DNA from 4 places in the Mesorhizobium sp. B2-8-1 genome. Region 4 is predicted to be linked to each of the others. Evidence: riboswitches for the same ligand, from Rfam matches in the RefSeq annotation. Region 4 holds a riboswitch; each other region holds the start of a gene.
The links. A riboswitch is a leader RNA that binds a small molecule or an ion and turns the genes downstream of it on or off. The one in region 4 is predicted to bind cobalamin.
Positions count from the first base shown of each region.

Region 1: linked by a shared signal. The riboswitch ahead of bluB (5,6-dimethylbenzimidazole synthase) and the one ahead of FJ428_RS17800 (DUF1636 family protein) in region 4 are both predicted to bind cobalamin.
Region 2: linked by a shared signal. The riboswitch ahead of FJ428_RS29025 (aromatic ring-hydroxylating dioxygenase subunit alpha) and the one ahead of FJ428_RS17800 (DUF1636 family protein) in region 4 are both predicted to bind cobalamin.
Region 3: linked by a shared signal. The riboswitch ahead of FJ428_RS25970 (ABC transporter ATP-binding protein) and the one ahead of FJ428_RS17800 (DUF1636 family protein) in region 4 are both predicted to bind cobalamin.

Region 1 is NZ_VFTX01000001.1:502,175-509,461, forward strand. Features, by position in the region: gene FJ428_RS02470 (MFS transporter) at 1-1,057, opposite strand, end outside; gene FJ428_RS02475 (TetR/AcrR family transcriptional regulator) at 1,178-1,783, shown strand; gene bluB (5,6-dimethylbenzimidazole synthase) at 1,827-2,579, opposite strand; cobalamin riboswitch at 2,628-2,808, opposite strand; gene FJ428_RS02485 (histone deacetylase family protein) at 2,930-3,856, shown strand; gene FJ428_RS02490 (exodeoxyribonuclease VII small subunit) at 3,860-4,111, shown strand; gene FJ428_RS02495 (DUF2277 domain-containing protein) at 4,210-4,476, shown strand; gene FJ428_RS02500 (pirin family protein) at 4,517-5,437, shown strand; gene dxs (1-deoxy-D-xylulose-5-phosphate synthase) at 5,515-7,287, shown strand, end outside.
Region 2 is NZ_VFTX01000016.1:7,577-14,863, forward strand. Features, by position in the region: gene FJ428_RS29020 (hybrid-cluster NAD(P)-dependent oxidoreductase) at 11-1,111, opposite strand; gene FJ428_RS29025 (aromatic ring-hydroxylating dioxygenase subunit alpha) at 1,131-2,378, opposite strand; cobalamin riboswitch at 2,509-2,711, opposite strand; gene FJ428_RS29030 (DUF680 domain-containing protein) at 3,191-3,388, shown strand; gene FJ428_RS29035 (DUF680 domain-containing protein) at 3,458-3,664, shown strand; gene FJ428_RS29040 (DUF680 domain-containing protein) at 3,734-3,940, shown strand; gene FJ428_RS29045 (DUF680 domain-containing protein) at 4,012-4,248, shown strand; gene ugpC (sn-glycerol-3-phosphate ABC transporter ATP-binding protein UgpC) at 4,336-5,448, opposite strand; gene FJ428_RS29055 (alpha-glucosidase) at 5,474-7,138, opposite strand; gene FJ428_RS29060 (carbohydrate ABC transporter permease) at 7,143-7,287, opposite strand, start outside.
Region 3 is NZ_VFTX01000012.1:40,421-47,707, reverse strand. Features, by position in the region: gene FJ428_RS25980 (iron ABC transporter permease) at 1-130, opposite strand, end outside; gene FJ428_RS25975 (ABC transporter substrate-binding protein) at 139-1,086, opposite strand; gene FJ428_RS25970 (ABC transporter ATP-binding protein) at 1,132-1,920, opposite strand; cobalamin riboswitch at 2,177-2,386, opposite strand; gene FJ428_RS25965 (LacI family DNA-binding transcriptional regulator) at 2,449-3,474, opposite strand; gene FJ428_RS25960 (Gfo/Idh/MocA family oxidoreductase) at 3,656-4,687, shown strand; gene FJ428_RS25955 (sugar phosphate isomerase/epimerase) at 4,690-5,595, shown strand; gene FJ428_RS25950 (substrate-binding domain-containing protein) at 5,681-6,688, shown strand; gene FJ428_RS25945 (ATP-binding cassette domain-containing protein) at 6,774-7,287, shown strand, end outside.
Region 4 is NZ_VFTX01000006.1:215,337-222,623, reverse strand. Features, by position in the region: gene FJ428_RS17815 (NADH-quinone oxidoreductase subunit B) at 5-586, opposite strand; gene FJ428_RS17810 (NADH-quinone oxidoreductase subunit A) at 577-942, opposite strand; gene FJ428_RS17805 (winged helix-turn-helix domain-containing protein) at 1,276-2,475, shown strand; cobalamin riboswitch at 2,505-2,709, shown strand; gene FJ428_RS17800 (DUF1636 family protein) at 2,747-3,193, shown strand; gene cobW (cobalamin biosynthesis protein CobW) at 3,196-4,248, shown strand; gene FJ428_RS17790 (cobaltochelatase subunit CobN) at 4,265-7,287, shown strand, end outside.

The sequences.
Region 1 (7,287 bases), on a different contig from region 4:
AAGAGCCCAGCGCCATGCCGATGCCGATTCCCGTTGTCACCCAGGTAATGCCCTCGGTCAGCATCGCTTCCGGCACATGCCGTTCGATCAGGCCGAATGCCGTGATGAAAGTCGGCGAGATCGCCACGCCGCTGATGAAGACGGTCAGCGCCAAAATCGGCACGCTGTCGGCGGTGAGCGGCAAAATCGTGCTGACTGCGATGATGGCGACCGCGACGGTCAGCTGGCGCTGTAGCGGCGTCTTGAGGTTGAGCGCGCCGACCACGATGCCCAACACGAACGATCCCAGCGCATAGACGCCGATCACCAGGCTTGCGGCACCGGCTTGGCCGAACTCCTTGGTGATCGCCACGGTGCTCACTTCCGTCGTCGCGAAGGTCGCGCCGATGAAGATCAGGGCGAAGGTGATGATCTGTACCGGCCGCAGGCGGATTGCCGAGCCAGTCGAACCATGGTCCACCGGCCGCACTTTCGGCTCGGTCGATCGCTGCAGGATGAATGCTATCGAGCCCAAAGCGAGAAACAACGTGCTCGCCAGCATGCCTGCTTCCGGAAACAGCGCCGCACTGAGGCCCACCGACAGCGACGCGCCGGCGATATAGACCAGCTCGTCGGCCGCCGATTCGAAGGCGAAGGCGGTGTTCATCTCCGGCCGGCCGCGAAAAAGCTCGGTCCAGCGCGCGCGCACCATTGCCGGCATGCTGGGCATGGCCGCTGCCAGCAGCGCCGACACGAACGATGTCCATACCGGCCAATCCTGGTTGGCCGACGCAATCAGCAGCAGGAATGCCAGCACGGAGATGATGGTGGTGGGCACGACGATCCATGTCTGGCCGAGGCGGTCGACCAGCCTGGAGATCTGCGGCGCCAGGAAAGCGTTGGCCAGCGCGAATGTCGCCGAGACGGCACCCGCCAGCCAGTATTCGCCACGCGTCTGCGACAGCATCGCCACGATGCCGATCGGCGCCATGGCGATCGGCAGGCGCGCCATGAAGCCTGCAGCGGCAAAGCCCTTGGCGCCAGGGGCTCGAAAGATCTCGGAATAGGGGTTCTGCATGATCCGTTCCTCGACAAAAGGCGATTCGGAAATTACATACGATGCGTATGAATACTAAATAGATCATACGTCGCGTATGTCAATTGGCATACGTGACGTATGTGGATAAGGCCAGAAGAGATGCACAAGCCCCGCAGGGAAATGATCGCCGAAACGCGCGCCAAATTGATTGCCGCGGCCCGGCATGCGTTCGGAACGATCGGTTATGCCGAGGCATCGATGGATGATTTCACCGCATCGGCAGGGCTGACGCGCGGTGCGCTCTATCATCATTTCGGGGACAAGAAGGGGCTTTTGCAGGCGGTTATCGCCGAGATAGACGCCGAGATGGCGGCACGGGTGAATGAGGTTGCAGCGAAAGCACCGACCCGCTGGCAAAGCTTCGTCGACGAATGCACGAGCTACATCGAAATGGCGCTGGAGCCGGAAATCCAGCGCATCATGTTTCGGGACGGTCCGGCCGTGCTGGGGGATCCCGCGCAATGGCCGAACGCCAATGCCTGCGTCGCGTCGATGACCGATCACCTGACGACGCTGCAGGGCGGCGGGGTGGTTGTCCCGGGCGTAGACCCCGAGACCGCGGCACGGCTGATCAACGGGGCGAGCAGCCAGGCGGCGCAGCGGATCGCCAATTCGAACGACCCGGAAGCGACGTCGAAGACCGTGGTGGCGGCATTCAAGCAACTGCTCGAAGGATTGTTGAGGAAGGATGCCGGAGCCGCCTGACGACGGCAGGCCGCCGGCAGCTCTGGGCATGCCGTATCGGCAATCAAATCAAGAGTTTGTCAGACTTTTCGCATGTTGCCGCCTTGAGGCGTGCGATCGTTGATTTGAGCGGAACTTCGCCCTGTCCGCAAAACGTCTCGCTCATGATCAGCTCGGGCAGCGGCAGCCGCCGCCCCCAGCCATGTGTTTCGAGGTCCGGTTTCGGCGCGAACTCCGAGACACGGCCGACACAGAGATAGGCCACCGGCGTCACGTGCTCGGGAATCGACAGAAGGCCTTTCAACGCCTGCGCCTCGATAATGCTGACCCAGCCAACGCCGACGCCTTCGGCGCGCGCCGCCAGCCAGAAATTCTGCACCGCGCAGACCGTGCTGTAGAGATCCATCTCGGGATTGTGCCAGCGTCCCAGCGGCGAACCCTGTGAGCGTCGGCGGTCGCAGGTGATACAGATATTGAGCGCGCTTTCGCAGATGCCTTCCAGCTTGAGCTTGCGGTAGAGCGCCCGCCGCTCTTCCTCGATCGCCGGCAATTCCTGCTCGCGCGCCGCGAGGAACAGGTCGCGCACCTGTTCCCGTCGTTCGGTGCCACGAATGACGATGAAATTCCATGGCTGCATGAAGCCGACCGATGGCGCGTGATGGGCGGCAAGCAGCAGCCGCGCCAAGACCTCGTCGTCGACGGCCTCTGATGTAAAATGGCTGCGGACATCGCGCCGCGTGAACATGGCGCGGTAGACCGCATCGCGCGCCATCTGGTCGAATCCGTCACCCACGGGGATGGTCATATTGTCCGGCATCGCTTGTCCCCTTGCGATTGCAATCAACTGCCGTCCGCCTGACCATGCGGATGACGATGCCTGCCAGGCCGGTCTTCTGGCTCGGGATCAACCCGCATCCGGCGCCTTCCCGTCATCGACAGTGGCATTTACCGGCGCGGTCCCCCTTACAGCGTTGGGCACGCCACGGTATCAAACCGTGTTCCCGATTCTCCCGCTCGCGGCGGGCACCAGGCAGTGGCCGGGACTTTACGACGAAGCCCCTGCGCCGCCAATCCCCGCGGCGACGCGAACGGACGCAAGCGCGATTTTCCCCAACCATCAGGCCGCAACGCATGGCCATCGCCGCGCCAGGGCACTAGATAGGGAGCATGGCCACTCGTCTCTACACCCATCCGATCTTCCTCGAGCACATCACGCCACCCGGCCATCCGGAGCGGCCGGACCGCTTGCGCGCCATCGAGCGCGTGCTCGACGACGAGGCTTTTGCCGCGCTCGACCGCCTCGAGGCGCCGGAAGGCGATGAGGCCACCATTCTCTACGCGCATCCCGAGGATTTCGTCGAGCGGGTACGCGCCGCCATTCCCGATACGGGCATCGCCCGCATCGATGCCGACACAACGGCCAGCCCGAAGAGCTGGCAAGCGGCGATCACCGCGATCGGAGCCGCCAACGCCGCCGTCGACGACGTCTTTGCCGGCAGGGCAGACAACGTTTTCGTCGCCGCCCGGCCGCCCGGCCATCATGCGGAGAAAGCGACGGCGATGGGCTTCTGCCTGTTCAACACAGCGGCCATCGCCGCACGTTATGCACAGCGCAAACACGATATCGAACGCGTCGCCATCGTCGACTGGGACGTGCATCACGGCAACGGCACGCAGGATGTTTTCTGGGACGATCCGTCCGTGCTTTATTGCTCGACGCACCAGATGCCGCTCTACCCCGGCACCGGAGCAAAGAACGAAACCGGCGCCGGCAACATCGTCAACGCGCCGCTTGCGCCGCAGACCGGCAGCGAGGCGTTCCGCGATGCCTTCCTGTCGCGCGTGCTGCCCTCGCTCGACAATTTTGCACCCGACCTGATCATTATTTCGGCCGGCTTCGACGCGCATCATCGCGACCCGCTGGCCGAGATCAACCTGACCGAGGATGATTTCGACTGGGCGACCGGCCAACTCATGCAGCGCGCGGCGCGCCACAGCGGCAACCGGCTCGTCAGCCTGCTCGAGGGCGGCTACGATCTGCAAGGATTGGCATTTTCGGTCGCCGCCCATGTCGGGCGACTGATGAAAGGATGAATGATGGCTGGTGAAACCAACGAAGACGTCAAGGCGATGAGCTTCGAACAGGCTCTCGACGCGCTGGAGAAGATCGTCGATGATCTGGAGCGTGGCGATGTGCCGCTCGACCAGTCGATCAGGATCTACGAGCGCGGCGAGGCGCTGAAGGTGCATTGCGACCGGCTGCTCAAGGCGGCCGAGGACAAGGTGGAGAAGATCAGGCTGTCCCGCGACGGCAAGCCGGTCGGGACGGAGCCGCTGGACGCGGATTGAGGCACGCAGCCGTCTCTCTGGTTTTTGACACGATCATGATTGAGGATAGAACGCGTCCCGATTGAAACGGCTCCAGGACAAGAGGAGATACGGAAGCGATGTGCAGAAACATCAAGACCCTGTTCAATTTTGATCCGCCGGCGACCAACGACGAGGTGCGCGATGCAGCCCTTCAATTCGTTCGCAAGCTGAGCGGAACGACGCGGCCTTCGAAGCAGAACCAGCACGCATTCGACCATGCCGTCGAGGCCATTGCGGCGTCGGCGCGCGAGCTTCTCGATTCGCTTGAAACCAACCAGCATCCGCGCAATCGCGAGGAGGTTGCGGCCAAGCTGCGGGCGAAGGCGGCGATCCGCTTTGCCTGATCTGGCCAAAGCAGCCATCGGCCGCTGACAAGGAGAGTTCATGAGCTTCTTTCCCGGGAAGGACCCTGAAGCCGGCGATGCCTTTGCCAGCGACCAAATCGAATTGATGGTCATTCCGAACGCCAAGGACATTGGCGGTTTTCAGGTTCGCCGCGCCTTGCCGACCGCCAAAAGGCGGCTGGTCGGTCCCTTCATCTTCTTCGACCGCATGGGCCCGGCCATCCTGCGTGCCGGTCAGGCGCTCGACGTCCGGCCGCATCCTCATATCGGCCTGTCGACGGTCACCTACCTGTTCGACGGCAGGATCAGGCATCGCGATTCGCTCGGCACCGAGATGGTGATCGAGCCGGGTGACGTGAACCTGATGACCGCCGGCCGCGGCATCGTCCATTCGGAGCGCACGCCGGAAGAACTGCGCGGCGCGCCGATGTCGATCTCGGGGCTGCAGACATGGTTGGCGCTGCCGGGCGGCAAGGAGGAAGTGGCGCCGGTTTTCGAAAACACCGCTGTCGCGCGGCTTCCCGACATCGACGCGGAAGGCGTCAGCGGCCGCATCGTCATAGGCGATTTCCAGGGGCTGCGTTCCCCGGTGCGGGCCGATTCCGAGACGCTCTACGCCGACCTCAGGCTGGCGCCCGGCGCCAGCGTGAAAATCCCTGCCGACGCGGAAGAACGCGCCATCTATACGCTGGAAGGCGAGGTCTCGATTTCCGGCGACGTGTTTCCGGCGGAACGGCTTCTGGTGTTCCGGCCCGGCGACGAGATCGTCGTATCCTCACAGGCTGGTGCCCATTTCATGCTTTTCGGCGGTGCCTCGCTGGGCTCGAAGCGCTACATCTGGTGGAATTTTGTCTCGTCCTCCAAGGAGCGCATCGAACAGGCCAAGCAAGAATGGAAGACCGGCCGCTTCGACATCGTTCCCGGCGATGAGGAAGAGTTCATTCCACTGCCGGAAGGCTGAGGAAATCGACGACGGGGCGTGCCTTTCGCGTCATTTGGCAGGCATTTACTTTCGCCTGCCGGCGGCCTATCCCGCGCATGAACAGAAGCTTGGGCCTACCCGTGAACGCAACGCCGCATACGCCGCTTCTCGACAAGGTCCGTATCCCGGCCGAGCTGCGCACGCTTTCCGAAAGCGAATTGCCGCAATTGGCATCAGAGCTTCGCCTCGAACTGATCGACGCGGTGTCGCGCACCGGCGGTCATCTCGGCGCCGGGCTTGGCGTGGTCGAACTGACCGTGGCGCTGCACTATGTCTTCAATACCCCCGATGACCGGTTGATCTGGGATGTCGGCCACCAGGCCTATCCGCACAAGATCCTGACCGGGCGCCGCGATCGCATCCGCACCCTGCGGCAGGAGGGCGGCCTCTCCGGCTTCACCCGCCGCACCGAGAGCGAATACGATCCGTTTGGCGCCGCCCACTCCTCGACGTCGATATCGGCCGGCCTCGGCATGGCGGCGGCCCGCGATCTTGCCGGCGGCCGCAACAATGTCATCGCTGTCATCGGCGACGGCGCCATGTCGGCCGGCATGGCCTATGAGGCGATGAACAATGCCGGTGCGCTCGATGCCCGCCTGATCGTCATCCTCAACGACAACGACATGTCGATCGCCCCACCGACCGGCGCCATGAGCGCCTATCTGGCGCGCCTGGCCTCTGGCAAGGCCTATGTCGGCCTGCGCGACTTCGGCAAGAAACTGACCTCGTATCTCGGCAAGCGTGCCGACCGTGCCATCACCAGGGCGGTCGAGCACGCGCGCGGCTACGTCACAGGCGGCACGCTGTTCGAGGAGCTCGGCTTCTACCATATCGGTCCGATCGACGGTCACAATCTGGACCATCTGATCCCGGTGCTGAAAAATGTCCGTGACAATGGCAAGGGCCCCGTGCTGATCCATGTCGTCACCCAGAAGGGCAAGGGCTACGCGCCGGCCGAGGCCGCGGCCGACAAATATCACGGCGTCAACAAGTTCGACGTCATCACCGGCGCTCAGGCCAAGGCCCCGGCCAACGCGCCGGCCTATACCAAGGTGTTCGCCGAAAGCCTGATCCGGGAGGCCCAGGAGGACGAGCGCATCGTCGCCGTCACCGCCGCCATGCCGGGCGGCACCGGGCTTGACCTGTTCGGCGAAGTGTTTCCGGCCAGGACCTTCGACGTCGGCATCGCCGAACAGCATGCGGTGACGTTCGCGGCCGGCCTCGCGACCGAAGGCTACAAGCCGTTCGCGGCGATCTATTCGACCTTCTTGCAACGTGCCTACGATCAGGTCGTGCACGACGTGGCGATCCAGAAATTGCCGGTGCGCTTCCCCATCGATCGCGCCGGCTTCGTCGGAGCCGACGGCGCCACCCATTGCGGCGCCTTCGACACCACCTTCCTGGCCTCCCTGCCGGGCTTCGTCGTCATGGCGGCGGCCGACGAGGCGGAACTGCGCCACATGGTGCGCACCGCGGCAACCTACGATGACGGCCCGATCGCCTTCCGCTATCCGCGCGGCAATGGCGTCGGCGTCGACATGCCCGATCGCGGCTCGGTGCTCGAAATCGGCAAGGGCCGCATCATCAGGGAAGGCGGCAAGGTGGCACTCCTCTCCTTCGGCACGCGCTTGCAGGATTGCCTGATCGCGGCCGAGGAACTGGGCGCGGCCGGGCTTTCGACCACCGTCGCCGATGCGCGCTTCGCGAAGCCGCTCGACGAGGACCTGATCCGACGGCTGGCCCGCTCGCACGAGGTTCTGGTCACGGTGGAGGAGGGCGCCGTCGGCGGCTTCGCCAGTCACGTTTTGCAGTTCCTCGCCCATGAGGGC
Region 2 (7,287 bases), on a different contig from region 4:
CAGCCGCCGGTCACGCCTCGATCTCAAGCGCCGAAAGCGGCTTGGAGCAGCAGGCGAGAATGAAGCCATCCTCGATCTCGTGATCGAGGATGCCGCCATTGTGGCTCATCTCGACCTCGCCCGAGAGCTTCTTGACCTTGCAGGTTCCGCACAGGCCGAATTCGCACGCGGCGGGGATTCTGACTCCCGAGGCGCGCGCCGTCTGCAGCACCGTCTGGCCGGCGACGCATGCGGCATCGACATCCGAAATCGAGAACCGGATCGGCGTCGCGGCTTCGACAGGAATGGCTGCGCCGTCTCCAGTCGGCGAGGCGAACGGCGCCGGGATTTCCTCCACCAGCGGCGCTGCAAAGCTCTCCTGATGGTATCTCGCCATGTCGAAGCCGGCGGCTTCGAGCATGCCGCGCACGGCACGCATGAAGGGGTCGGGGCCGCAGCAGAAGATTTCGCGCTCTCGGAAATCGGGCGCCAGAAGCGGCAGCCGGATGGCGTCGATGCGGCCCATATGGCCGAACCAGCCTTCCCGGCTCGACCGCTCCTCGATCATGAAACCGAGCGACAGGCCGGGCATGCGGCTGCCGAGCAATTCCAGCTCCTTGCGGAAGATGATCTCTTCGGGGCGGCGTGCGCAGTTGACGAAGCCGACATCGGTCCATGGCGCGCAGTCATTCAGCCAGCGCAGCATCGACATCATCGGCGTCACGCCGGAGCCGGCCGAGATGAACAGATATTTGGCCGCCGGGTGGCTGTGCAGCGAAAAGTCTCCGGCCGGCCCATACGCCTTGACGTGCGAACCAGGCCTCAAATGGTCGAACATCCAGCGTGTGCCGGTGCTGCCGGCCTGCGCCTTCACCGTCACCGCGATCGAGAATGGCCGTGAAGGCGAAGACGACAGCGTGTAGGTGCGCATCAGCAACCGATCCGCTGTCGGCAGTTCCAGCGTCACGAACTGGCCCGGCTTGTAGCGGAACCAGGTCTGGTTGTCGGAGCGGAAGGTGAAAGTCTTTACATCAGGCGCCTCGTCGCTCACGCCGATCACTTCCAGCACCTGGAGCCTGTCGTTCCAGGGCGCCATCTGATCGAGATGGCGATAGAGGCCGAGATCCGTCATCGCATTCATCCCTCACCTCTCAAGCAACGCTGCGCAGGGCCGGCCGGCCGTCTTCGGCGAGGCGCGGACCGATGAAACGCGCGTACCAGTCGACGAACTGGATGACGCCGCCTTCGTGCAGTTCGGAATAGGGGCCGGGTTCATAGGCCGGCGACAGGATGCCGAAGGCGTTTTCCTCGACGATGCGACGATCCTGGCCGTTGGTCTCGGTCCAGACATGGGTGAGTTCGGCGAGGTCGTAGTCGACGCCCTCGACCGCGTCCTTGTGAACCAGCCATTTGGTCGTCACCGCAGTCTCGGTGGCGCTGATCGGCAGCACGCGGAACGTGACGGCGTGGTCGCCGAGGATGTGGTTCCAGGTCGTCGGATAGTGATAGAGCAGCAAGGAGCCGATGCGGTCGGTGCCAACGCCGTCGGACAGGTTCTTCTTGACCGCGCGTTTTCCCGTCATCGTATAACTGACGGCATCGCGCAGCAGCGGCGCGCGGGTGGCACGGTACTGTCCGGCCGGGTCGATGCGGAACCTGCTCGGCAGGCCTGCCGCCTCGCACTTGGCCCAGTGCACCAGCATCTCCGGGTCGCTGTCGGCGTCTTGCACGCCAGTCACGGTCGGCGCCTCCGGGAAGGTCTTGCAGAGCTCCGGATGGTTGCCGGCGCAATGATAGCATTCGCGGTTGTTTTCCCAGACCAGCTTCCAATTGCCCTTCTCGACGATGGTGCTCTCGAAGGCGACCTTTGCTTCGCGCAGCCGGTGCGGCGCCAAATAGGGTTCGATCATCGTCCGCATCGGCGCAAAATCCGCCGGCTCGTCGGCGAGGCAAATGAAGATGTAGCCGCCGATGCTTTCGCAGGCGACCGGCTTCAGGCCGAACTGGCTCTTGTCGAAACCCTCGGCCATCTGCCTGGCGAACAGCAGCCTGCCGTCCAGTTCATAGGTCCACTGATGGTAGGGGCAGACGAGCTTCGCCGCCGTGCCCTTGTCTGTGTTGCAGACGCGGCTGCCGCGATGGCGGCAAGAATTGTGGAAGGCGTTGATGTTGCCCTTCTGGTCACGCACCAGCACCACAGGATAGTCGCCGATCTGCACGGTGATGAAGCTGCCGGGCCGGGGCAGTTCGCAATCATGGCCGATGAACAGCCAGTCGCGGTACCAGATCAGCTCCATGTCGAGCTTGAAGTAGTCGGCATCGGTATAGAAGGGCTGCTCGAGCGAGAAGCCGTCCCTGCGGCCTTGCAGCCGTTTCAGCATGTCGTTGCGCGCATCCATGTTCTGTCCTCGCATTGAAGTCCTGTCCTCGCATCGAAGGACTGAACGGAGGGGAGAGAGGAAGGATCAAGCCGCGCGCCGGCTTGCGCCGGACATGCACCATCCGCCTCTTGACCGCCCGCCGCGATCAGTCGAGTCAAACATCTCGGGCTGGTTTCCGGGCTCTGGAGCTGCCCTTGCGGACTGTCGCGACACCTTCCCAGGCCTCCGCCCAGTGGTCTCCCGTTGCGACCTGAACTCCACCACCGTTGCGGGGGCAGCGCCGGATTCTGACCGGCTTCCCAATTCTCCGCCTCGTCGTCACGCGGCGGCACCTGAGATGGCAGGATCTAACCATGATCGCCGGCTTGTCGTCGGCATGAAAACGACATCGCATCCATGCCGCGCGACACGCATTGGAAACGGCGCGGCCGCCGTTGCAGGGCAGAAAGCCTCAGGTCGCCGCCTCGGATTCCGTCTCGTGGCGGAGGCAAAAAAGGTTAACGGTTTCGAAAAGTGACTGTTAGCGCCCTCTAAAATCGAACCGAACGGTTCGTTTCTGTTGACGATGCGTGCAGGACGGTGTGAACACTGGGCCTTCGACACAGTTGGTGATCGCGCGACGCGTTTGCATAACCAACTGATAGTAAACAGAAAAAAACGAATGTTGAAGGCTCTGGCACAATTTCAAGTGGTGGAAACTTGGTCCACACGGAAAAACTTCGTGATTGGAAATGGCGGTATGGCTTTCCCACATCGGGGCTGTCCGAACGACGCGATTTCCTCCCAAGACACGCCGCTAGACGGACGGAAAAATACTGGAGTATCAAAAAATGAAAAAGATCATTCTCACTGCCGCCGCCCTTCTGGCTGTTTCCGGCAGCGCCTTCGCTAGTAGCGACCATTATGGTTCGAATGCCCCTGCGGCCACCGCCGTCGACAGCTCGTACACCGCTTCGACCAAGAAGTCGGAACCGGCTGCCCAGACGCCTGTCCAGGGTGCCGATCGCAACCTCTTCGGCAACAACTAACAGCCGCTCTCCAGTTGACGGCGGGCCTTCCGCCGTTCTGGCGAAATTTGAGAATTCAGGAGACTTGAAATGAAGAAGATCGTTCTTGCTGCCGCCGCCGTCCTGGCCGTGTCGGGCAGCGCTTTCGCCGGCAGCGACAACTATGGCTCCAATGGCGCCAACCAACCTGCTGTCACCTCGGTCGACAACGCGCACACGGCTTCGGTCCAGAAGTCGGCGCCGTCTGCCCAAGCGCCTGTTCAGGGTGCCGATCGCAACCTCTTCGGCAACAACTAACAGCTGATCTCCAGTTGACGGCGGGCCTTCCGCCGTCCTGGCGAAATTCGAAAATTCAGGAGACTTGAAATGAAGAAGATCATCCTTGCTGCCGCCGCCGTTCTGGCGGTTTCGGGCAGCGCTTTTGCTGGCAGCGACAACTATGGCTCCAATGGCGCCAACCAGCCCGCGGCCACTTCGACCGACAGCTCATACACCGCTTCGACCAAGACGTCGGCTCCGGCTGCCCAGGCACCTGTTCAGGGTGCCGACCATAACCTCTTCGGCAACAACTAACAGCCGATCCTGCAGCAGATGGCGGGCAAGCCCGCCTTTGCGGTGGAATTTGAGAATTCAGGAGACTTGAAATGAAAAAGATCATCCTTGCTGCCGCCGCCGTCCTGGCCGTTTCGGGCAGCGCTTTCGCCAGCAGCGACAACTATGGCTCCAATGGCGCCAATCAGCCTGCCGTCACCTCGGTCGACAATGCGCACACGGCTTCGATCCGCGACAGCGGCTCGCCCGTCTACAAGCTGCTCAATTCGTCGGGCGATGTACACAAGTCCGCCCCTCAGGGCAGTGACCGGAATCTCTTCGGCCACTAACAGCCGAAGCTGACACCAAACAGGAGTGGCGGGCTTTGCCCGCCGCTCCTGTTCTTGCGTGACCGGCAATTAATTCATGGCCTGCTCTCAGGCCGCTTTCGCTTCCGTCTCGTGCAGCGCGAAGGATCGTCCATCCGCGTCGAAGATATGAAGGTCTCCGGCGTCGGCGCTCAGCCGCAGTGTCGCCCCGCGCTTGACCTCGACATTGCCCGGCAGCTTGGTCACCAGCGGCAGGTCGGCGCGGCCGATGTCGACATAGACGAGTTGCACCTCGCCGAGCTGCTCGACATAATCCACCGTTCCTTCGAACAGATAGTCCGTGCCGCCGGCGATCGTCAGGTCCTCCGGCCGCACGCCGAAGCTCACCGACGCGCCCTTGGCCGAGGCCGGCGTCGCGATCGGCACCGTAGCCTTGCGGCCGCCGACATGACTGATGACGGTCGGATTGCCCGATTTGTCGATGGTCGCCGGCAGGATGTTCATGGCCGGCGAGCCGATGAACTGGGCAACGAACAGATTGCCGGGTTTCTTGTAGAGTTCCATCGGCGTGCCGACCTGCTCGATATGGCCCTCCTTCAGCACCACGATGCGGTCGGCCAGCGTCATCGCCTCGACCTGGTCGTGGGTGACATAGATCATGGTGGTGTTGGGCATCGATTCCTTGAGCTTGGCGATCTCGATGCGGGTGGCGACGCGCAGCGCGGCGTCGAGGTTCGACAGCGGTTCGTCGAACAGGAACACCTTCGGGTTGCGCACGATGGCGCGGCCGATGGCCACGCGCTGGCGCTGGCCGCCCGACATCGCCTTGGGGAGGCGGTCGAGATAGTTGGTCAGCTGCAGGATCTCTGCCGCCTGGCGCACGCGCTTGTCTATCTCGGCCTTGCTTTCCTTGCCGATCTTCATCGAAAACGCCATGTTGTCGTAGACCGTCATATGCGGATAGAGCGCGTAGGACTGGAACACCATGGCGATGCCGCGTTTCGACGGCGGCACGTCGTTGACCACCTCGCCGGCTATTCTGAGCTCGCCCGAGGTGATCTCCTCGAGCCCTGCGATCGAGCGCAGCAATGTCGACTTGCCGCAACCCGACGGCCCGACGAAGACGATGAACTCGCCCGATTTGATGTCGAGGTCGATGCCGTGCAGAATGTTGAGATTGCCGTATGATTTCTTCACTTGCCTCAGCGTGACATCGGCCATGTTTCCCTCCAGTGGTCGCTAGAATTCAGTCGATGCGCCCGAACCAGGCGCCGTAGCCGCCGAGGCGGATGGAGCCGGAGCTCTGCTGTCCCGAAAATCCGTGTCCGGGCAAAGGTTGCAGCGATCGACCGCCAAGGTCAACCTCCGCTGGCCCGGATCCCAGGTTGAAGACGCAGACGATCTGCTCGTTGCCCGCGCGGCGCGTGAAGGCGACAGTGTCGCCCTGGCTTTCGATGAAATTGATATCGCCCTTGGCCAACGCCGGATGGGCACGGCGGAAGCCGAGAAAGCGTCGGTAGTGTTCGAGCAGCGAATGCTCGTCGCCTTGCTGGACATTGACGGCTTGCGACAGGTGCTTGGCCGGCACCGGCAACCACGGCTTTGCCTGGGAGAAGCCGCCATTCCTGGCGCTGCCGTCCCACACCATCGGCGTGCGGCAGCCGTCGCGGCCCTTGAATTCCGGCCAGAAGCGGATGCCGTAGGGATCTTGCAGATCCTCGAACCGCAATTCGGCTTCGCCGAGCCCCAGTTCCTCGCCCTGATAGATACAGACCGAGCCGCGCAAGGACATCAGCAATGCCGAGATAACCTTGAGATAGGCGGTCGGGTCGGCTTCGTTGGCGGCCCAGCGCGAGGCCGGGCGCATCACGTCATGGTTTGAGAAGGCCCAACACGACCAGCCGTCGCTGGCAACCTTGCCGAAGGTTTCCAGCACCGAACGGACCTTGGCGGCGCTGATCTTTTCCGGCGCCAGGAAATCGAAGGAATAGCACATGTGCACGCGCTTGCCGCCGACTGTATAGGCCGCGACGACGTCCAGTCCGCGCTGTGAATCGCCGACCTCGCCGACCGCGGCCGTTGCCGGATATTCGTCGAGCAGGGCGCGGAAGCGTTCGAGGAAGCCGAGGTTCTCCGGACGGCTCTTGTCGTAGATGTGGTCTTGGTAGTTGTAGGGATTGACCGCGGGTGCGGTCTGGTCGTTGCGCTGCTCCGGCGGCAGCGGCGGGTTGTTTTCCAGCCCCTGGCTGTGGAAGTAGAAATTGATGGTGTCGAGGCGGAACCCGTCGACACCGCGCTCCAGCCAGAAGCGGGTCACGTCGAGCAGCGCGTCCTGGACTTCGCCGTTGTGGAAATTGAGGTCCGGCTGTTCCGCGAGAAAGTTGTGCAGGTAATATTGCTGGCGGCTGGTGTCCCATTGCCAGGCCGATCCGCCGAAGATCGACAGCCAGTTGTTGGGCGGCGTGCCGTCCGGCCTGGGATCGGCCCAGACGTACCAGTCGGCTTTCGGATTACTGCGGTTCGATCGGCTTTCCCTGAACCAGGGATGGATGTCGGCGGTGTGCGACAGCACCTCGTCGATCATCACCTTCAGCCCCAGCCTGTGCGCCTCCGCCGTCAGCGCGTCGAAATCGGCCAGCGTGCCGAACATCGGGTCGACGTCGCAGTAATCCGAGACGTCGTAGCCGAAATCCTTCATCGGCGATTTGAAGAAGGGCGAGATCCAGATGGCGTCCGCGCCGAGCGCGGCGATATAGGGCAGCCGCCCGATGATTCCCTTGAGGTCGCCGATGCCGTCGCCATTCGAGTCCTGGTAGCTGCGCGGATAGATCTGGTAGATCACGGCACCTCGCCACCAGTCGCTATCGACGGCGAGATCGGGCCTCGAACTGGCTTTCAAAGCGGATTGCATGGTTTCAGCCTCCTTTCACCGAGCCTGCGAGCAGCCCGCGGACGAAATAGCGCTGCAAAGAGAAGAACACGATCAGCGGCACGATGATGGTCACGAAAGCCGACGTCGTCAGGATCTCCCAGTCGCCGCCACGCGAGCCGAGCAAGGCA
Region 3 (7,287 bases), on a different contig from region 4:
CAAGTGCTGCAACGACGTCGCCCAGCGGGATCATCGTCGAACCATAGGCGATCGATAGCAGCGCGAGCGCGGCCATAGCCAACGCGGCCGCCATCATGGCCAATACGAATGCCTTGTGCCGCAAAGTCATCTTCCCGGTTAAAATGCTTCCGGATGCATCGCCCTGGCGATCTTGCCGATCGCTTCGATGTTGGCCGGTCCGGGTGTCAGTTCGGCATAGCGAAGCGCCACGAAGCGTTCGTTCTTGACCGCGTCTGTCTCCTTCATTGCCGGATGCGCTTTCAGGAAATCGAGCAGCTTCCGGTAGCCGCCGCCATCCTGATAGTCGAGCAGGATGAGGAATTGCGGATTGCGCGAGGCCACCGTCTCCCAATCCGTGTTGCCCCAGCTGGTGTCCATGTCGGCCATGATGTTGTCGCCGCCTGCCGCGGAAATCATGGCGTTGGGAATGGCGAACTTGCCTGATGTGAACGGCTTGTCCTCGCCGGAATCATAGAGGAAGACGCGCGTTCCCCTGCGGTCGCCGACCTTGGCCGTGATTTCGGCGAGCTGCGCCTTCCAGCCGGAGACGAGCTTATCCGCTTCGGCCTCCTTGCCGAAGATCTTGCCCAGCTTCTCGACATCGCCATAGAGCAGGTCCATCGAAGCGGCAGGCCGGTTCTTGTCGAGATGGACGCAGCTTTCCGTCAGCACCAGGGTCTTGATGCCGTGTGGCGCCAGCGTATCGGGCGTCACCTCGCCGCCCGGCTTCATGCCGTAATACCAGCCGGCGAAGAAGAAGTCGGGCTCGACAGCGACCAGGTTTTCCAGCGTCGGATATTTGGGCGCCAGTTCGGGGATCGAGCTCTGTTCGGCCTTGAATTCGGGAGTGACCTTGTACCATCCAGTGATGCCGGTCAGGCCGACGATCGACGGCTGCAGCTTCAGTGCGAAGGCCATCTCGGCCATGTTGAGATCGTGAATGACGGCGCGCTTTGGAGGCGCGTCGAAGGTCAGCGGCTTGCCGCAGCTGTCGACCGTCACCGGAAAGGCGAAGGCCGTAGAGCCGAGCAGGGAGAAGGCAAGAGACACGGCAAGGCGTTTCACGGATGTTGCTCCTTGTTGAACAGGATCTGCCGGAAATGGCTTCGATCACGAAGATGGCGCGGCACGGTTCGGAACCTCGAACACCGTCAGCTCGCGGTCCTCCGTCGGGTGGCGCAACCTAAAGACGTCGATACCGAAGATCTCGCGGATCAGCTGCTGGGTGAGTGCTTCGCGTGGCGGCGCCAGCACATGCAACCGGCCATGGCTCATCACCGCGACCCTGGTGGCGAAAGGCGTCACCAGCGCCAGATCGTGCAGCACCGCGATCACGGTCATGCCGAGGCCTGCAACCAGTTCGAGCAACTCGCTGCGCGCCCGCGGGTCGAGATGGTTGGTCGGCTCGTCGAGGAACAGGATCTTCGGCTCCTGTGCGATGGCGCGGGCAAGCTGGGCGCGCTGGCGCTCGCCGCCCGACAGCGAGCCGATGGTGCGGCCAAGCAGCGGCAACAGCCCGGTCCGGCGCAGCGCCTCGACGACAATGTCGCGTTCCTCGCTCCTGTGCCTGCGGCCGGTATGCGGAACCCGGCCGAGCTCGACATAATCGATCACCGCCAGCCGTGGATCCGGTTGATCGGTCTGGCCGACGACGGCGATGTGCAGCGCCCGCTCGGCGGTCGAAATCCTGTCCAGCAGGCGCCCGGTGAGCTTCACTTCGCCCGAACTCGGCCGCAGCATGCCCGACAGCATGCGCAGCAATGTCGTCTTGCCGGCGCCGTTGGGACCGATGATGGCGAGACGGTCGCCCGCCGCCACCGAAAGGCTGACCGGATGCACCAGATGCAGGCCATCCGCCGCCGCGGCCAGGTCGCGGGCCTCGAGAAGCGGCGCGGTCATGGGCAATTCCTTGCAGGGCCTGCCGGAATACGGGCCAGCGTCTTGCTTGCCAATCCTGCCGGACGCTGGCCTGAATTCACCTCGGTGGCGATATCGCGGCAAAGCGTGCACACGATGATGCGATGCATGGGAATGCAGTGAATGCGATCGATGGAGCCGTCCAACTTCCGTCACTTTCAAAAATGGCGACGGAAGGAAGCTGGCTTGAACCGGTCGACAAGACCGAACCCCGCGTCTCCTCCCGGCACACCCCGTCCGGTCAACCCATGCAGATGGCAGGTCTCCTGGCTCGCGGGTCGTTGCGCCATCCTGCCTTCCCAGCCTTGCCGGCCAGTGGCTTCTCGGATTTTGCTAGCCGCTTACAGTTGCGGGGGCAGCCATGGCTTCGACCCGAAAATCGGGCCTCACCATGTTCCCTTTTCACCCCTCGCCTTGCGGCGCGGGGACCATCACGAGTCGCAGCCTAGGATGCAGGCAGCGTCGAGGCAAGGTCGATGCATGTTCTGTTATAACGATACAAACGTGTGGTCAATCACTATCGCGCGCCACCAGTTCCAGCGGCCAGACCTCGCGAATGATCTCTGGCCCTTTCGCGCCGGCGAAAGCCGGGAGCGAGGCGAGCAGGATTTCGCCGAGCCGCCGCCCCATCGGGTCAAGGCTCGGACGAAAGCCGGTCAGCGCCGGCGAGAAATAACGGCAGAGCGGCGTGTCGACGATGACGATCACCGCGACATCCTGCCCGGGCTTGATCCCCATTTCGGCGAGCGCTTTGCAGCCGCCGAGCGCCATCGAGTCGTTGTTGAAGATAATCGCGGTCGGCGGATCCTTCGACCGCATGACTTGCGGTGTCACCGCGTAGCCACCGGCTTCGTTGATAAAACCGTCCACAATCAGGCCGGGATCGACTTCGATGCCGTGCCGCCGCAGCGCCTTGCAATAACCCTCCAGAAACAGATAACCGAAATTCAGGTCAAGCGACGGCCGGATGGCGGCGATGCGGCGGTGGCCACGCGCAACCAGCCGGTCGACCGCATCGGCGCCCGCCTTCTCGAAATCCAGATCCAGAGAGGGATAGCTGTCGTCGCCGGACCGGCTTCGGCCGAGCGTCGCGAAGGGAAAGCCGGCCTTGCTCAGATAGTCGATGCGATCGTCCTCGCGCCGCGTCCAGGCCAGTACGACGGCATCGGCACGACGCGTCTCGACGACGCGGCGCAGCCGCTCCTGTTGATAATCCGCCGGCGCGCCCATGACGATGATCAGGTCCAGCCCGCACTCGGCCAATGTCGCTTGCAGTCCGGTGAGGAACGGAATGAAGAACGGCTCGCCATACTGCTGGTCGCCCGGATGCGGCTGCAGCATGAAAGCCACGGCATGGGTGGTGCCGCGGCGTAGGTTCCTGCCCGAGTGGTTCGGTGAATAATTGAGCTTCCGGGCCGCCTCGAGCACGCGCTGGCGTGTCTCGGCGTTCACGTCGGCGCGCCCGTTAAGCGCGCGCGAGACTGTACCGATCGAAATGTTCAGGTGCCGCGCAAGATCGTGAATGCTGGACGCCAAGACCTCCCCCTCCTGCTTCTGGCTAGCACCAGCCGGTCGTGCGGCCAAGGCGTTTCAGAGCCGACGGTACAAATCCGATTGACAATATATGCCATCGGGTGTGTCATCGTAAACGTTTACGGAAGTCATTTACGGACTGCCGTGGGTGCCAGCCAGGAGGGGTTGGCCGGAGGAGCGCTGGATGATGCACGTCGTCCTGGTCGGGTGCGGAGCCATGAGCAAAACCTGGCTCGAGGCCATCAGCCAATCCCCTGCCGTCAAGATCGTCGGTCTCGTCGACCTCGACGCCGACAGGGCGCGCCAGCGGGCACGCGAATACGACCTCGCCGGGGTCGCGATCGGGACCGATCTCGACGTCGTTCTCTCCCAGACCAGACCCGATGCGGTGTTCGACGTGGTCGTGCCTGCCGCCCGTCGCGCCGTGGCGAATTCGGCCTTTGCCCATGGCTGTCATCTGTTGACGGAAAAGCCGCTGGCCGACAGCCCGGACAATGCGCGCGCCATCATCGACGATGCGCGGCGCGCCCGGCGCATCCATGCCGTGGTGCAGAACCGCCGCTACGTCGCCAACGTCCGGCGCATCCGGCGCTTCCTCGGCTCCGGCGCCATCGGCGCTGCGACCAGCATCCATGCCGATTTTTTCATTGCGCCGCATTTCGGCGGTTTCCGCGAAGGCATGCGCCATGTGCTGCTGCTCGACATGGCGATCCATACATTCGACGCCGCCCGCTACATGGTCGATGGCGAGCCGACCGAAGTGTATTGCCGGGAATGGGAGCCGGCCAATTCCTGGTACCGGCAGGGATCGTCGGCAAGCGCCACCTTCGAGCTCGGCCAGGGCAAGATGTTCACCTATCGCGGCAGTTGGTGCGCCGACGGTTTCCGCACCAGTTGGGAAGGCAGTTGGCGCATCGTCGGCGAACGCGGCAGCCTGACCTGGGATGGTCATGACGAGTTGAAGGCCGAAGCCGTGCTGCCGGAACGCGAAGGCCTGCTCGACAAGGTCGTGCCGGTAGCGGTGCCGCCGCTCGACCCTGCCGACCGCATCGGCGGGCATCTCGGCGTCATGGAAGATTTCGTCCGCGCCGTGGAAACCGGCACCGAGCCGGAGACGCGCGGCGCCGACAATATCAAGAGCCTGGCCATGGTTTTCGCGGCGATCGAAAGCGCCGAGACCGGACGCCGGATCGAAATCCCCAGGCAGGAAGGATGACCATGGCGGACCCGCTTCTCGACATCAGGATCGGCACCATGGTGCGGGCCAATCTCGAAGACCTGGCCGCCTATGTCAGGCAGATCCTGCCGCTCGGTTTCGAGAGCGTCCAGCCCTTCTTCTGGCAGACGCTGGGCGGCAAGGACCTGGGGCGGCTCGCCGGCGAGATCCGCGACGCGATCGGCGATGCCGATGTCAGCGTCAGCTCGATCGGCGTGTTCGGCAATCCACTCGAGAGCGGCGACACCGACCGCGGCGTGCTCAAGGCCTGGGAAACGGTGATCGACAGCGCGCATCTGTTCGGCACCAATCTGGTCAGCGGTTTTACCGGCCGCATCCGCGGCAAGCCGCTGACCGACAGCCTGCCGCGCTACCGCGAAGTCTGGGGCGAATTGGCCAAACGCGCGGCCGACAAGGGCGTGCGCATCGCCTTCGAGAATTGCGCCATGGATGGCAACTGGGCCGCCGGCGACTGGAACATCGCCCATAATCCGGACGCCTGGGAACTGATGTTCAACGAATTGCCGGATGAGAATCTGGGTCTGGAATGGGAGCCCTGCCATCAGTTGGTCTATCTGATCGACCCGATCCCGCAGATCCGCAAATGGGCGCATCGCATCTTCCATGTCCACGGCAAGGACGCGACGGTGCGCTGGGATGTCATACGCGAGCACGGCGTCTTCGGCCGCCTGCCCTTCGTGCAGATGCGCACGCCCGGCTTCGGCGACAGCGACTGGACGCGGGTGATCAGCGAATTGCGGCTGGCCGGATACAAGGGCGCCATCGACATCGAAGGTTGGCACGACCCGGTCTATCGCGACGATCTTGAAATGACAGGCCAGGTCCGCGCGCTGGAATACCTCCAGCAATGCAGGGGAGGCCTGAGCTACCTGCCGAACCCGACGTGAGGATTGGCCGGCGGGAGGAGCCGGACGGGATTGCCGAAGCAGATGTCGAAACCCTCGCTCGCGAGGACAAAAGGGAGGAACGTGTATGAGCATCGCCAAGAGAACGACACTTCTGCGCACGACCGTGGTGGCGACCGCCACGGCGCTCGCCGCCGCCATCTCCACCTTGCCGGCACAGGCGCTCGACGCGCAATGGTGCAAGGACGTCCACATCCGTTTCTTCGTCGGCGGCGCCGAGGGCGACGCTTTCGGCACCATTGTCTACAATGGCGCCAAGCAGGCTGCGGCCGATCTCGGACCGAAAGTGGATTACATCTTCTCAGGCTGGGACATCGAAAAAATGGTCCAGCAGCTGCGCGAGGCGGTCGCCGTCAAGCCCAACGGTATTGCCATGATGGGCCACCCCGGCGACGCCGCCATCATGCCGCTGGCCGAACAAGCGCATAAGGACGGCATCAAGATGATGTACCAGAACGTGCCGGTGCCGACGGTGGTGACGGCCTTCGGCGGCGGCTATGTCGGCGCGCAGCAGGAACAGCAGGGCCGCGCGCTCGGCGCGGAAGCCTTCAAGCTGGCCAAGCTCAAGGCCGGTGACAAGGCAATCATGATCGGCCCGTTCGAGAATGAGAGCCGCGGCGCCCGCGAGCGAGGAACCGTCTCCGCCTTGAAAGAGGCCGGCATCGATGTCGTTCAAATCAATTCCGCAACCGAATGGGCGGCCGATCCGAATCTGGCGATCCCGGTGATCACCGCCGCCTTGCTCAACAACCCCGGCGTAAAGGCCGTCGGCTACCCCGGCGGACAGATGCTCGGCAACGTCCAGACCTATATGACGGCGGCGGGCCGGAAGCCGGGCGACATCTTCAATTTCGGTTTCGACACCAGCCCGCAGATCGTCGAGGCCTTCAAGGGCGGCTGGGTGCAGCTGACCGCCGATCAGCAGCCGTTCATGCAGGGCTATCTGCCGATCCTCAGCCTCTGCCAGCAAGTGGTGCTGGGGCTGGCACCGATGAATGTCGATACCGGCGCCGGCTTCGTCACGCCTGAGAATTACAAGATCGTCGCCGAACTGGCCAAGCAGGCACTGCGCTGACCTCCCAAGCCGCCGGCCGGGGGCTCAGGCCCGGCCGGCGGGACCGCCGGCGAGGCCCGGCATGCGACAAGCAAGCGAGGACCCGATGGCCGAACGCATCATCGAACTGCGCGACATCACGAAATCCTACGGCCAGGTTTACGCGCTTGGCGGGGTCAATCTCAGCGTCGACCGCGGCGAGGTGGTCGGACTGATCGGCGACAATGGCGCCGGCAAGTCGACGCTGATCAAGATCCTCGCCGGCGCGGTCAAGCCGACCAACGGCGAGATCCTCGTTCGCGGCAAGCCGGTCACCGGCTGGAACGCGGCGCGCTCGCGCGACGCCGGCATCGAGACCGTGTTCCAGGACCGGGCGCTGGCCGTGCAGCAGACCATCGTGCGCAATATCTTCATGGGACGCGAACTCACCGGCTTCCTCGGCTGGCTGAAAGTCGGCACCGAAATCAGGGAGGCGAGCCGGCTTATGCGCGAGATCGGCTTCACTTCGAAAGTGTTCACACCGCAGTCCGTCGTCGGCCAGCTTTCCGGCGGCGAGCGCCAGGGCGTGGCGATCGCGCGCGCCATCTACAAGCAGGCCGACCTGATCATCCTCGACGAGC
Region 4 (7,287 bases):
GGATTTACCGTTCGATCGTGCCGGTGCGGCGGATCTTCTTCTGCAGCAGAAGAATGCCATAGAGCAGCGCTTCGGCGCTCGGCGGACAGCCGGGCACATAGATGTCGACCGGCACGATGCGGTCGCAGCCGCGCACCACCGAATAGGAATAGTGGTAATAGCCGCCGCCATTGGCGCAGGAGCCCATCGAGATGACGTAGCGCGGCTCCGGCATCTGGTCGTAGACCTTGCGCAGCGCCGGAGCCATCTTGTTGGTCAGCGTGCCGGCAACGATCATGATGTCGGACTGGCGCGGAGACGCGCGAGGAGCAACACCGAACCGCTCCGAATCGTAGCGCGGCATCGAGGTGTGGATCATCTCGACGGCGCAGCAGGCGAGGCCGAAGGTCATGAACATCAGCGAGCCGCTGCGCGCCCAGGTGATCAGCGCCTCGGTCGAGGTGACGAGAAAGCCCTTGTCGGCGAGTTCGTTGTTGATTTCGAGGAAGAACGGATCATCGGACCCAACCGGCCTGCCGGTATTGGGATCGATCAGACCCTTGGGCTTCGGCGCGACGAGCGTGCCGGAACTGTCGCTCAATCCCATTCGAGCGCTCCTTTTTTCCATTCATAGGCAAAGCCGATGGTCAGCACCGCCAAAAACACCATCATCGACCAGAAACCGAGCATGCCGATTTTCGAGAACGACACCGCCCACGGAAACAGGAAGGCCACTTCCAGGTCGAAGATGATGAACAGGATCGACACCAGGTAGAAGCGGATGTCGAACTTCATACGGGCGTCATCGAACGAGTTGAACCCGCATTCGTAGGCGGAAAGCTTTTCCGGGTCGGGATTGCGGTAGGCCACCAGGAACGGCGCCACGATAAGCGCGACGCCGACAGCCGCCGCCACTGCGATAAACAGGACGATGGGCAGGTACGAACTGAGAAGTGCGTTCATGCTGCGGCTTTCCGTTGGCGCCAATCCATTTTGATTACAGCACCAGACCCCATTTCGGAAGCGTGACAGTTTAACCGCTGAACCGTTTTAAGGGGCCTTTGCTGCAACGCGGCGAGGGTTAGCGCAGCGCTTCCGGCGAAGCAAGTCAAACCTTGTTCAAAACACTGGCCTGGACGGCATAAGGGAAGAAACTGGTCCGATCCGCTCCTGTCTGATTTCCTTCGCTTTTTACTCCACTTTTCTCTCCTGACAGAGTTGCCGCCAAAACCCTGCTAGCATGGCCGGAATCAACTGTCCGAACGACGCTCAACAAGCCATCAGAGTCGCATCCGAATGAAGGAAAAGATCTCGCTTGCCACGGCCCGGCGTATCGCGCTCGCCGCCCAAGGGTTCACTGATCCCCGCCCCGCCGGCACGCCCGACCGACGCCACTTCGCCCGCGTGCTCTCGCGTACCGGCCTGCTGCAGATCGATTCCGTCAGCGCGGTGGTGCGCGCTCACTACATGCCGCTCTATTCGCGCCTTGGTCCCTACCCGTTCGCCTTGCTCGACAACGCCGCCGTCACGCGCAAGCGCACGGTTTTCGAATACTGGGCGCACGAGGCTTCCTTCCTGCCGGTCGAGACCTATCCCCTGATGCGTTGGCGCATGCAGCGCGCGGAGCGTGGCGATGAAATGTATCTGGGTCTCGCCAAATGGGGCCGCGAGCACGCCGCCTATATCGAAGAGATCTACCGCGAGGTCGCGGAGCGCGGCCCGATCGCCGCCTCCGCGCTCGAAGGCCAGAAAGGGTCCGGCGGCTGGTGGGGCTGGAGCCACGCCAAGCATGCCTTCGAATGGCTGTTCTGGGCAGGACGCATCACCACCGCGCACCGCCGTGGCTTCGAACGCTTCTACGATCTGCCCGAGCGCGTGCTGCCGCAGGCGATCCTCGATCTGCCGGTGCCGTCAGCCGAGGACGCGCATCGGGAATTGCTGCGGATATCCGCCCGCGCTCATGGCGTCGCGACAGCAAGCGACCTGCGCGACTATTTCCGCCTGTCGCCGGCCGACATGAAGGGCCGGCTGGAGGAGCTGGTTGAAACAGGCGAGCTGGTGCCGGTGCGTGTCGAGGGCTGGAACAAACCGGCTTACCTCCATAAGGAGGCCCGTATTCCACGAAAAATCGAGGCCCGCGCCTTGCTGGCGCCGTTCGATCCGGTCGTTTTCGAGCGCTCGCGCACGGAGCGGCTGTTCGATTTCCACTACCGCATAGAAATCTACACCCCTGCCGAAAAACGGCAATACGGCTATTACGTCCTGCCGTTCCTGCTCGGCGACAGGATCGTGGCGCGCGTCGACCTCAAGGCCGACCGGCCGGCCAGCGTGCTACGCGTCCACGCGGCCTATGCCGAGCCCGGCGCGCCGCCTGAAACCGCCGCGCAACTCTTCCAGGAATTGACGCAGATGCAGGGCTGGCTCGGCCTCGAACGGATCGAGGTTACGCCCGCCGGCGACCTTGGGCAGCCGCTCGCCGACATTGCCGTGTCGTAGACGCGCGTTGACACCGCCGCCTGCAAGAGCCTAAATCCATTCCAGACGGTCTCCTCTCGGCAAAGGGAGGAGCCAAGAGGGAATGCGGTGCGAAATCTCGATTTCAAATCCGCGGCTGTCCCCGCAACTGTAAGCGACGAGCCAAGGCCGAAAACCACTGGGACGGTCCCGGGAAGGCGGCACGAAGGCGATGACCCGCGAGCCAGGAGACCTGCCGTCTGAGACATAAGAATCCGATCGCCCGGCGGGTTTTCCGGGCAAGGAGCCCGATTTGGAACGCGACAGCAGTTTCCCGGCTGAAACAGCGGACATTTTGTCTGGCGATAGCGACTTGTCTGGCGATAGCGACGCCTTGGCCGGCGTCACTGTCATCATCTGCGCTTCCTGCCGCGACGAGACCGGTTCCGATGCCCATCCCCGCGCCGGCGAAGTTTTGGCTCAAGATACGCGCCAAGCCGCAACGGCCGACAATGTCCGTGTCCGCACCGTCGAATGCCTCGGCAACTGCAAGCGCCGTCTCAGTGCCGCGATTCTTCGCGACGGCTGCTGGAGTTATGTCTTCGGCGACCTGAACATCGCCAGCGGCGCCGATCTCGTGACCGGCGCGAAACTCTTCGCCGCTTCGACCAACGGCCTCATTCCGTGGCGTGGTCGCCCGGATTCCCTCAAGCGCGGCCTCGTCGCCCGCATTCCTCCCCTCGACATGCTGAAGGACTGATCATGACCGCCGCAGTTTCCGCCGCCACTCTCTCCCGCGTCCCCTGTACCGTGGTCACCGGCTTCCTGGGTGCCGGCAAGACCACGCTGGTCCGCCATCTCCTGGAGAACGCGGGCGGCAAGCGGATCGCCATCATCGTCAACGAATTCGGCGACATCGGAATCGACGGCGAGATCCTCAAGGGCTGCGGCATCGACACCTGCCCGGAGGAAAACATCGTCGAACTGGCCAATGGCTGCATCTGCTGCACCGTCGCCGACGATTTCGTCCCGGCGCTCGACCAGATCCTGTCGCTGACGCCGAAGGTCGACCACATCCTGATCGAGACCTCAGGCTTGGCTCTGCCCAAGCCGCTGGTCCAGGCCTTCCAGTGGCCGACAGTGAAGAGCCGGGTGACAGTCGACGGCGTAATCGCCGTGGTCGACGGTCCGGCATTGGCCGAGGGGCGCGTCGCCAACGACATGGACGCCCTGCAGGCGCAACGCGCGCAGGACCAGACACTGGACCACGACGACCCCGTCGAGGAGGTGTTCGAGGACCAGATCGCCTGCGCCGACCTCATCATCCTGTCGAAGAGCGACCTGATGGATGCCGCAGGTTCGGCTCGCGCCAACGCCATCATTGGCGAACACTCCGCCCGCGCCGTGAAGGTCGTGCCGACGGCTCATGGCAAGGTCGATCCGTCCGTGCTGCTCGGGCTAGGCCTCGCCGTCGAGGACGACATCGAGAACCGCAAGTCCCATCATGACGGCGCCTTCGACCACGAGCACGACGACTTCGATACGTTCATCGTCGACATCCCCTCGATCGCCAACCCGGACGACCTGGCAAAGCGCGTCGCGACCGCCGCCGAACAGGAGAACGTGCTGCGGGTGAAAGGCTTCGTCGAGGTCGGCGGCAAGCCGATGCGGCTTTTGCTCCAGGCCGTTGGTCCGCGCGTCAATCATTATTATGACCGCGCCTGGACGGCTGACGACGACCGCCGCTCGCGCCTGGTCGTCATCGGCCTCAAGGGGCTGAACCGCCCGGCGATCGAGCATATCCTCGCCGGCTGAGGCAACACCGACCGCGATGCACATCCTCACCACCACATCCGCCTCGCTCGACGATCTCGCCGAGCCGGTCGATCTGCGGCAGACGCCGGCGGAAATGGTGGCGCTGTCCTTCACGGACAGCGACCTGGCCGGACTGGCAGCGGCCTGGAAAGGCGACGCCGATCGGCTGCCCACGATGCGGCTGGCCGCGCTGCGCGACCTGCGCCACCCCATGTCCGTCGACCTCTGGATCGACAGCGTCGCCCGTCACGCCAAAGTCATTCTGGTGCGTATTCTCGGCGGTTACGAGTGGTGGCGCTACGGCTGCGACCAGTTGGCCGTGGTTGCCCGTGAGCGTGGCATAAAGCTGGCACTACTTCCCGGTGAAAGCCACGACGAGGATATCAGGCTGATCGAAGCCTCGACGCTGCCGCGCGAGGAACTGGACGGGCTGCTCAATTATTTCCGCCAGGGCGGCCCGGCCAATATGAGCGCGCTGGTGCGCAGGCTGGCGCGGTTGGCGGGGTCTGATCGCGAGATTGCCGAGCCGGTAAGCGTGCCGAAAGCCGGGTTTTATGAGCCGGGGCGCGGAGTCGTGGAGAAGCCGGACTTATCGAATGTTGACGATCCTTCACACCCCCCTCTGTCCGGCAGGACATCTCCTCTGCAAGGGGGGAGATCGGCTGTCATCAAGGCCGGCTCCTCTTCTGTCCCCTTGGACAGGGATTTATCTCGACCATCCGCGATAGGCGAAATCGTCGATGAAAGAGCAATCTCCCCCCTTGCGGGGGAGATGTCCGGTAGGACAGAGGGGGGTGTGACGGAACTCGACGCCGGCAACGTCAACCCACCCGTGATTCCCATCCTCTTCTACCGCTCGATGCTGCTCGCCGCCGATGTCGCGCCCATCGACGCGCTTTTCGAGGCGCTACGGCAGCGCGGCATGCTGCCGGTGCCGATCTTCGTCTCCAGCCTGAAAGACCCGGAATCTCTGGCTTTTGTTGAAACCGCGATTGCCCAGCTCAAGCCCGCCGCCATCATCACTGCGACCGCGTTCGCGTCCGGCGCCGAACCCGGCGTCGAGACCCTGTTCGACCGCGCCGGCGTGCCGGTCTTCCAGGTGATCGTCGCCACCACCCGCCGCGACGTATGGGAGAAGAACCAGCGCGGGCTTGCGCCCGCCGACCTCGCCATGCATGTCGTGCTGCCCGAACTGGACGGCCGCATCCTGGCCGGCGCCGTTTCGTTCAAGGGCGAGAGCGAGACCGACCCGGCGCTCGGCCACCGCGCCTTTGCCAACCGGCCGGAACCCGATCGCGTCGAACAGGTGGCGGACCGGGTCGCGGCCTTCATCAGCCTTCGGGAAACGCCCCGCGCGGAACGCAAGCTCGCCATTCTGATCCCTGATTATCCGAGCGCTCCCGGCCGCACCGGCTATGCGGTCGGGTTGGATGTGCCATCGAGCGTGCTGGCGATGCTGCACGACCTCCAGGAACAGGGCTATGTAGTTGAGGGAATTCCCCAAACGTCGCGTGCGTTGCTGGATTTGCTGGAGCGCAGCAAGGCTGGGTTGGAGTTGGATGAGTACCTTGCCTTCTCAACGGAATTGCCGGGCGCAGCAATTGCTGCCGTAGAAGCAGCTTGGGGCAAAGCCGAAGGCGAGACAGGTTTGCGCGAGGCACCCCCCTCTGTCCTGCCGGACATCTTCCCCGCAAGGGGGGAGATTACGCCGTCATCTCTGTCTTCGCCAATCTCCAACGTTGCAAGAGTAGCTCCAGCGTCGAAACTGCCAATCTCCCCCCTTGCGGGGGAGATGTCCGGCAGGACAGAGGGGGGTGTTCAAGCGCTGCCCGCCGCCAAATTCCCCTTCCGCGCCGCGACCTTCGGCAACATCACCGTGGCGCTGGCTCCAGACCGCGGCCGCTCGGCCGACCGCCGCGCCGACTATCACGACCCGACGCTGCCGCCGCGCCATGCGTTGCTCGCCTTCGGCCTGTGGCTGCGCAAATTGCTCGGCGTCCATGCGCTCATCCATGTTGGCGCGCATGGCACGCTGGAATGGCTGCCGGGCAAGACGGTTGCGCTTTCGCAAAACTGCTTCCCCGAGATCGTCACCGGTCCCCTGCCCGTCATCTATCCCTTTATCGTCTCCAATCCCGGCGAGGCGGCGCAGGCGAAGCGGCGGATCGCCGCCGTCACGCTCGGCCATCTGCCGCCGCCGCTCACCGGCGCCGGATTGGACAAGAACCAGCACAGGCTCGAACGGCTGGTCGACGAATACGCCCAGGCTGACGGTCTCGACCGCCGCCGCCGCGACCGTCTGGCCAGTCTGATCGTCGAAACCGCGCAGACGACGGGCCTCGCCGCGGAGGCCGGCGTTGCCCGCACCGACGCGCCGGACGAGGCCCTGCGCCGCATCGATGCCTGGCTCTGCGACCTGAAGGATTTCGCTATCAAGGATGGGCTGCATGTCTACGGCCGCGCGCCCGACGAAGAGCCCGACCTTATGCGCCGGCAAAGCGCCAAGGCCGAAAAGGCCGCCCTTCTTGCCGCGCTCGACGGTCGTCATGTCACCGCGGGCCCGGCCGGCGCGCCCGCGCGCGGGCGTTCCGACGTTCTGCCCACCGGCCGCAACCTGTTCACGTCGGACCCGCGCGCCATGCCGACGCCGACGGCTTACGACATCGGCAAGGCTGCCGCCGAGGAAGTGGTGCGCACCTATATGCAATCGCATGGCGACTGGCCGCGCTCGCTGATCATCGACCTTTGGGGTTCGGCGTCTTTGCGCACCGGCGGCGAGGAGATCGCGCAGGGGCTTTCGCTGATGGGCTGCCGCCCGCAATGGGATGCCGCCACAGGTCGCGTCACCGGCATCGAGGTGTTGGCACCGGCAGCGCTTGGCCGCCCGCGCGTCGACGTCACCTGGCGCATATCGGGCCTGTTCCGCGACATGTTCCCGACCCAGATCGCGCTGATCGATGCCGCTGCCAACGCCGTTGCCGCGCGCGACGAGGACGATTCGGAAAATCCGCTCGCCGCAAGGACCCGCGCCGAGGGCAA